Regions from separate parts of the Streptomyces tyrfis genome, predicted to be linked through region 2. Evidence: riboswitches for the same ligand, from Rfam matches in the RefSeq annotation. Region 2 holds a riboswitch; each other region holds the start of a gene.
The links. Region 2 has a riboswitch for cobalamin ahead of WA762_RS10035 (prenyltransferase/squalene oxidase repeat-containing protein). Riboswitches for the same ligand answer to the same signal wherever they lie in the genome.
Positions count from the first base shown of each region.

Region 1: it holds a riboswitch for cobalamin, as region 2 does, so the genes downstream of both, WA762_RS32345 (ribonucleoside-diphosphate reductase subunit alpha) here and WA762_RS10035 (prenyltransferase/squalene oxidase repeat-containing protein) in region 2, are expected to answer to the same signal.
Region 3: it holds a riboswitch for cobalamin, as region 2 does, so the genes downstream of both, metE (5-methyltetrahydropteroyltriglutamate--homocysteine S-methyltransferase) here and WA762_RS10035 (prenyltransferase/squalene oxidase repeat-containing protein) in region 2, are expected to answer to the same signal.

Region 1 is NZ_JBAGJZ010000064.1:22,645-24,900, reverse strand. Features, by position in the region: gene WA762_RS32345 (ribonucleoside-diphosphate reductase subunit alpha) at 1-1,259, opposite strand, end outside; cobalamin riboswitch at 1,397-1,524, opposite strand; gene mctP (monocarboxylate uptake permease MctP) at 1,694-2,256, opposite strand, start outside.
Region 2 is NZ_JBAGJZ010000010.1:15,855-18,110, forward strand. Features, by position in the region: gene WA762_RS10030 (prenyltransferase/squalene oxidase repeat-containing protein) at 1-584, opposite strand, end outside; cobalamin riboswitch at 878-1,011, shown strand; gene WA762_RS10035 (prenyltransferase/squalene oxidase repeat-containing protein) at 1,133-2,256, shown strand, end outside.
Region 3 is NZ_JBAGJZ010000026.1:103,265-105,520, reverse strand. Features, by position in the region: partial or broken gene WA762_RS20950 (malate synthase A) at 29-277, shown strand; cobalamin riboswitch at 507-726, shown strand; gene metE (5-methyltetrahydropteroyltriglutamate--homocysteine S-methyltransferase) at 891-2,256, shown strand, end outside.

The DNA.
Region 1 (2,256 bases), on a different contig from region 2:
GTCATCCAGCCCTGACCGGTCTGCGCGAGGGTGCGCATCATCCGGCCGTACAGCTCACGGGCCGGCATCGTCTTGCGGGCCAGACCCTTCGCCTCGGCCGCCCGGTACGCGGCGTCGAACTCGTCGCCCCACAGGTCGACCAGGCCGGGCACGTCGGACGGGGAGAACAGCGACCAGTCGCCGTCCGCGTCGACCCGGCGCATGAACTCGTCCGGGATCCAGTGCGCCAGGTTGAGGTTGTGGGTGCGCCGCTGGTCCTCGCCCGTGTTGTCGCGGAGCTCCAGGAACTCCTCGATGTCCGCGTGCCAGGTCTCCAGGTAGACGGCGGCGGCGCCCTTGCGGCGGCCGCCCTGGTTGACCGCGGCGACGGAGGCGTCGAGCGTCTTCAGGAACGGCACGATCCCGTTGGAGTGCCCGTTGGTGCCCCGGATCAGCGAACCGCGGGCCCGGATGCGGGAGTACGGCAGACCGATGCCGCCCGCGTGCTTGGAGAGCCGCGCCACCTGGTGGTAGCGGTCGTAGATCGAGTCGAGCTCGTCGAGCGGCGAGTCCAGCAGATAGCAGGAGGACATCTGCGGGTGCCGGGTGCCGGAGTTGAAGAGCGTGGGGGAGGAGGGGAGGTAGTCGAGCTGGCTCATCAGCCCGTACAGCGCCGCGACCTCGTCGACCGCGCGCGGCGACTCGTCCTCGGCGAGCCCGCACGCCACCCGCAGCATGAAGTGCTGGGGCGTCTCGACGACCTGGCGGGTGTGCGGGTGGCGCAGCAGATAGCGGCTGTAGAGGGTGCGCAGTCCGAAGTAGCCGAACCGGTCGTCGGCGCCGTCGGCGAGGGAGCGCTCGACCAGCGCGTCCAGGGCGGCGGCGTGCGCCCGGACGAACTCGGCGGTGCGGTCGGCGATCAGGCCCTCGCGGTGGCCGACGGCGACGGACGCGGAGAAGGAGACCGCGCCCTGGCCGGCCGCCTCGTCCGCGATGGCGCGGGTCAGCAGCCGGGCGGCGAGCCGGGAGTAGGCGGGGTCCTCGGAGATCAGGCCCGCCGCGGCCTCGGTGGCCAGCGACCGCAGCTCCGCCTCGTCCGACCGGGCACTGCGTCCGCGCAGCGCGGCGGCGGCCACCCGGCCGGGGTCGGTGTCGGGCAGGTCGGCGGTGAGAACGGTCAGGGTCCGCAGGAGCGCGGCCCCAGGTCCGTCGTGTGCGGTTCCCTCGGACTCGGCCGCTTCGGACACGACTGAGGCCGGATCGGCTGGCGCGATGGTCACGCGGTGCTCTCCCTCGCTCGGCTCGGGGCCGGCGGGGAACGGGGCAGCCGGGCAGCCGGGCCCGGGGCGGGGCGGCACTGCCTACGGCGTCCACCGGCCTTTCCGCGAGGCCCGGACGTCTGGCATCCGGTTCGGTCGAGCCGGACGCGCTGCCGGCAGGTCCTCGGACTTGCTTCCAGGTGCGCAAAAGCACACTGAACACACCGTTGCGGGACAGTTCCGGATTCGCACCGGATTCCCCTGCGACGACAGCGAGCATGAGCATACATGTGGGGGCCGCCGGATGAGGCCGCCCCCAGATGTTGTGTCGGCCGACTCGTGTCGAGGCCACAGAACGCCCTCTGCGGCCCTGGCGGGAGCAAGCCGGACGGCCCGCCGCACCCCTCGGGAAAAGGGGTCCGGCGGGCCGTCCGGGGGCTCTGCGGAGGTCGTTCTCAGTGTCCCGCGCCGGGCGCCGCCGTCGCGCTCGGGGGCTCCGGCACGGCCGGCGGCGGCTCCGCGGCCACGTCCGGGTCGCCCGCGTCCGCCGTGTAGTCGGCGGGCGAGGTCTCGTCGGTACCGGCGGGCGCCTTCAAGGCGTTCAGGACGAGGGTCAGCGCCACCGTCACCACCACGTTCAGCACGAACGCCGTCAGGCCGATGTAACCGATCTCACCGATGCCGGGGATCTCCGCGGACGATCCGCCGAAGTGCGCCTGGGTCGGGCTCGCGACCCCGTACGCGGCCACCGTGCCGTACACCATGCCGACGGCCCAGCCCGAGAGCAGCGCCCAGCGGTGGAACCAGCGGGTGAACAGACCGCCGACCAGGGCCGGCATCGTCTGCAGGATCCAGATCCCGCCCAGCAGCTGGAAGTTGATCGCGACCGTCTTGTCCATGGTGAGGACGAAGGCGAGCGCGCCGACCTTCACCAGCAGCGACACCAGCTTGGAGACCCTGGTCTCCTGCTCCGGGGTGGCGTCCGGCCGCAGGAAGTCCTTGTAGACGTTGCGGGTGA
Region 2 (2,256 bases):
ACGACCGCGTCGCGCAGCGCCTGCGGGACGCGGACCTGACCGGACGCGGTCCGGGCGCCGTTGAGGGCGAGCGCGGCGAACACCGTGCCGTTGAAGTTGGCCGACGGCCCGAAGTAGCCCGCCTCGGCGTTCTGCCAGTAGCCGTAGACGTCGGCGATCAGGTTGCGGGAGGCGGAGACCCGGGCGGGGTCGATCCCGGCGGCGTACGCGTTGAGCGTGGCGCGTTCGTAGTCGGTGACGACGGGGGTGGCGGAGGGCCAGCCCGCGGCCGACAACTGACCGCGGTAGACCGTTCTCGCGTTCTTGGCCGTGTCGCCGCCGGGCGCGACGTCCACGGCGGCCGTGCCCGCGGCCGCGAACGCGCTGAACGCCCACTCGTTGGACAGCCCGGAACCGGCGTAGGAGCCGTCCGCGCCCTGGAGGGACTTGAGATAGGCGACGCCGTTCGTCTTCGACGTGGCGATCTGGGCCGGGGTGGCGGTCGCCGCCGCCGGCAGTGTGGTGAGGGCGAAGGCGCCGAGTGCGGCCACCGCGGTGAGCCCGCAGCGGCGGAGGGACGAGGACACGGCAACGGTACGGGACATGGCCTGCTCCTGGGATGAGGGACGCCGGCCGGACCCGTGCCGGGCCTCGCCGTGGGCGGGAGCAGCGGGCATGGCCGCCGTCCGAAAACGCGTGGACCGGCTACCAGAAGTGCTTCGCCGCATGGGCATTCGGGCTCGGAACGGCCCCCGCCGTCCCACACCGCTGCGCGTCAGCCCCGGACTCCCACCGGGTTCCCCCACTCGGCAGAGCGGGACGGTACCCGACCGGCGACGCGGTCGCCAAGAGCGCCCCCGGCAGGCCCGCGCGCCCGACCGCACCCCGCCTTGACGCCTTCCGTGAACCGTGCTCAAATCCGGCTGATACGCAATGAGTTCCAGGGGAAGCCGGTCGAAGTCCGGCGCTGACCCGCAACCGTGGGCCCGGTACCACCGGGCGAGCCGGAATGCCTGGAGCCCGTTCTTCAGCAACGAACGCCGTCGCGGACTACGGCGTGGTGCGACCGGTACTTCCGTGTGCGGAGCCTTCCCGCGGCGGGAGCCCTCACCCACGCCCGCGCCCGCGCAGGGCAGGCAGCGAGGGGGCCGTGGTGGGGACCGAGCAGCGAAGAGACCGGCGGTCGGCGGCGAGACCGGGGCCGCTGACGGCACTGGTCTCCGCCTTCCTGATGCTCGCCGCCGCGTGCGTGACCTTCCTCACGGCGTCCTCCGTCGCCGCCGACCCGGCCGACGACTGCACCGCCACCCGCGGAGCCGTCGTCGCCGTCGACTTCACACCGTTCGGCGGTGCGGTCGAGCGCGGCTGCGACACCACCCCGACCACCGGGTACGAACTGCTCCACGACGCCGGCTTCTCCACCGCGGGCACCGAGCACGACGGCCCCGGCTTCATCTGCCGCATCGGCTACGGCCCGTTCCACTCCGGCACCCCCTACCCGACCCCGGACCGCGAATCCTGCGTCCTGACCCCGCCCGCCACCGCGTACTGGTCCTACTGGACCGCCTCGCCCGGCCAGCGGGACTGGACGTACAGCCCGTACGGCGCCATGGACCGCAAGGTGAAGGACGGCGACGTCGACGCCTGGGTCTACGGCGGCACGGACATCGGCGGCAGCACGGGCGGGCCGCGCTTCAGCCCCGACGACGTCCGCGCGGGCGGCGGGGGCGCCACCCCCGAACCGGGCGGCACGCCCACCGGCGCGCCCGGCACGGTCGACGTCGCCGCCGCGGCGGCCTGGCTCAGGTCCGGGCTGACCGACGGCGAACGCGTCGAGGACGGCGGCGGCGCCCCCGATCTCCTCCTGACCACGGAGACGGCCTACGCCCTGGCCGCCGCCGACGGAAAGGACCCCGCCGTCGGCGGAATCACCGCGTTCCTGGCCGCACACGGCGGCGACTACGCCTACCCGAACGGCTCCGGCCGGGCCCCCGACGCCACCGCCGCGGCCCGGCTCGCCCTCCTCGCCGAGATCACCGGGGCCGACCCGAGGGACTTCGGCGGCCACGACCTCGTCGGCGACCTGGCGGACCATGTGTGCGAGGCGGGCCCCGAGTCCGGCGAACCCACCCCCGGCTGCACCGCCGCGGGCGACTTCCGGGGCGCCGCCTACGGCGACGGCCAGGCGCTGTCCCTCCTGGCCCTGCTGCGCGCCGGCGTCACGCCCCCGGCCGCCGCCGTGGAACGGCTCACCCAGCTCCAGTGCAAGGACGGCGG
Region 3 (2,256 bases), on a different contig from region 2:
GGCGCCGCGGGCCGCCCCGCCCGGCGAGGAGGACGCGGCGACCGCCGAGATCGCCCGCGTGCAGGTCTGACAGTCGCTGTGGCACCGGGTGATCGACCGGGACACGGTGCTGCGGCTGCTCGACGAGGAGCTCGCCGCGCTCGGCGCGGAGTATCCCTGGGCGCCACTGGGCGAGGTGCGCGCGCTCTTCGAACGGAACGCCCTGGCAGCCGAGTTGCCGCTGTTCTTCACCCCGGACGCCTACGCCGGGCACCTCGTGCGCCACGCGCGGGCGTGACGCCCGGTCGGGACCGCGCCAGACCAGGGCCGGAGGCGGGCCGGCGCACCCGTGCCGCCGCCTCCCCGCGCCGGCTCCCCCACGTCGGCTCCCCCGTGCCGCCGCTCCCCGGGGAGGGGAGGAGGCCCGGCGCTTCCCGTCTCCGGACCGTTTCACTCCTGTCGGCCGTGTGTCTCATCTCGCCATCCGGATGATGGACAGGGTGCGCCGCATTCCGGAGCCGCGCCGTAAGCTGGCCGTTGCAGCTGGTTCGCCCCGTCCGCCAGGCGGGATGCGTCGCAAGAGGGAACCCGGTGGGAATCCGGGACTGCCCCGCAGCGGTGAGCGGGAACGACCGCCGTCATACGCACTGGGCCCGGCAAGGGCCTGGGAAGCGACGGCCAGTAGGCGACCTCCCCCGGGAGGACGTGCCCGCGAGTCCGAAGACCTGCCATCTGCCCGTGTGCGAACCATTCGCGCGCGGACATCCCGGTGACCTCGAGGGCGGGTCGGCGTACATACCAGACGGACGGCCGCGCCATGCCGCGCGAGGCCGCACCGTCCGGTCCGTCACCCTTCGCACCCCCGTGACGTCTCCGGGATCTCAGGGATTCATCTCGCGAAGGAGATCTCCGTGACCACCGAGTCCGCAGCCGCGGCAGCACGGGCCACCGTGTACGGCTACCCCCGTCAGGGTCCGAACCGGGAACTGAAGAAGGCGATCGAGGGCTACTGGAAGGGCCGCGTCACCGCCGACGCCCTCCGCTCCACCGCCGCCGGACTGCGCCGGGCCAACTGGCGGCAGCTGGCCGACGCCGGCATCGAGGAAGTCCCCACGGGCGACTTCTCGTACTACGACCACGTGCTGGACACCACCGTGATGGTGGGCGCGGTTCCGGCACGCCACCGGGAAGCCGTCGCCGCCGATCCGCTGGACGGCTACTTCGCGATGGCGCGGGGCACCCAGGACGTCGCACCACTGGAGATGACCAAGTGGTTCGACACCAACTACCACTACCTGGTGCCCGAGTTGGGCCCGGATACGGTGTTCACGGCCGACTCCGCCAAGCAGGCCGCCGAGCTGAAGGAGGCCCTCGCACTGGGCCTGAAGGCCCGGCCCGTCCTCGTCGGCCCTGTCACCTATCTGCTGCTGGCCAAGCCCGCGCCGGGCGTGACCGCGGACTTCGACCCGCTCACCCTGCTGGACCGGCTGCTGCCGGTGTACGCGGAGCTCCTGGCCGACCTGCGCGCGGCCGGCGCCGAGTGGGTCCAGCTGGACGAGCCCGCTCTCGTCCAGGACCGCACCCCGGCCGAACTCGACGCCGCCGAAAGCGCGTTCCACGCGCTGGGCGGTCTCACCGACCGGCCCAGGCTCCTGATCGCCTCCTACTTCGACCGGCTGGGCGACGCCCTGCCGGCCCTGGCCAAGGCACCGGTGGACGGGCTCGCCCTGGACTTCACCGAGGCGGCCGCGGCCAACCTGGACGCCCTCGCCGCCGTCGGCGGACTGCCCGGCAAGCGACTGGTCGCCGGGGTGGTCGACGGGCGCAACATCTGGGCGAACGACCTGTCGAAGTCCCTCGCCACGCTCGGCACCCTGCTGGGCCTGGCCGAACGGGTCGACGTGTCCGCCTCCTGCTCGCTGCTGCACGTCCCGCTGGACACGGCGGCGGAGCGGGACATCGAACCGCAGATCCTGCGCTGGCTGGCCTTCGCCCGGCAGAAGACGGCGGAGATCGCCACCCTCGCCGAGGGGCTGGCCCACGGCACCGACGCGATCAAGGCCGAACTCGCCGCGAACCGGGCCGTCCTGGCCTCCCGGGCGAACTCCCCCATCACCCACGACCCGGCCGTGCGCACCCGCGCCGCCGCCATCACGGACGCCGACGCCCGCCGCTCCCAGCCGTACGCCGAGCGGACCGCGGTCCAGCGCGCCGGTCTCGGCCTGCCGCTGCTGCCGACCACGACCATCGGCTCGTTCCCGCAGACGACCGATCTGC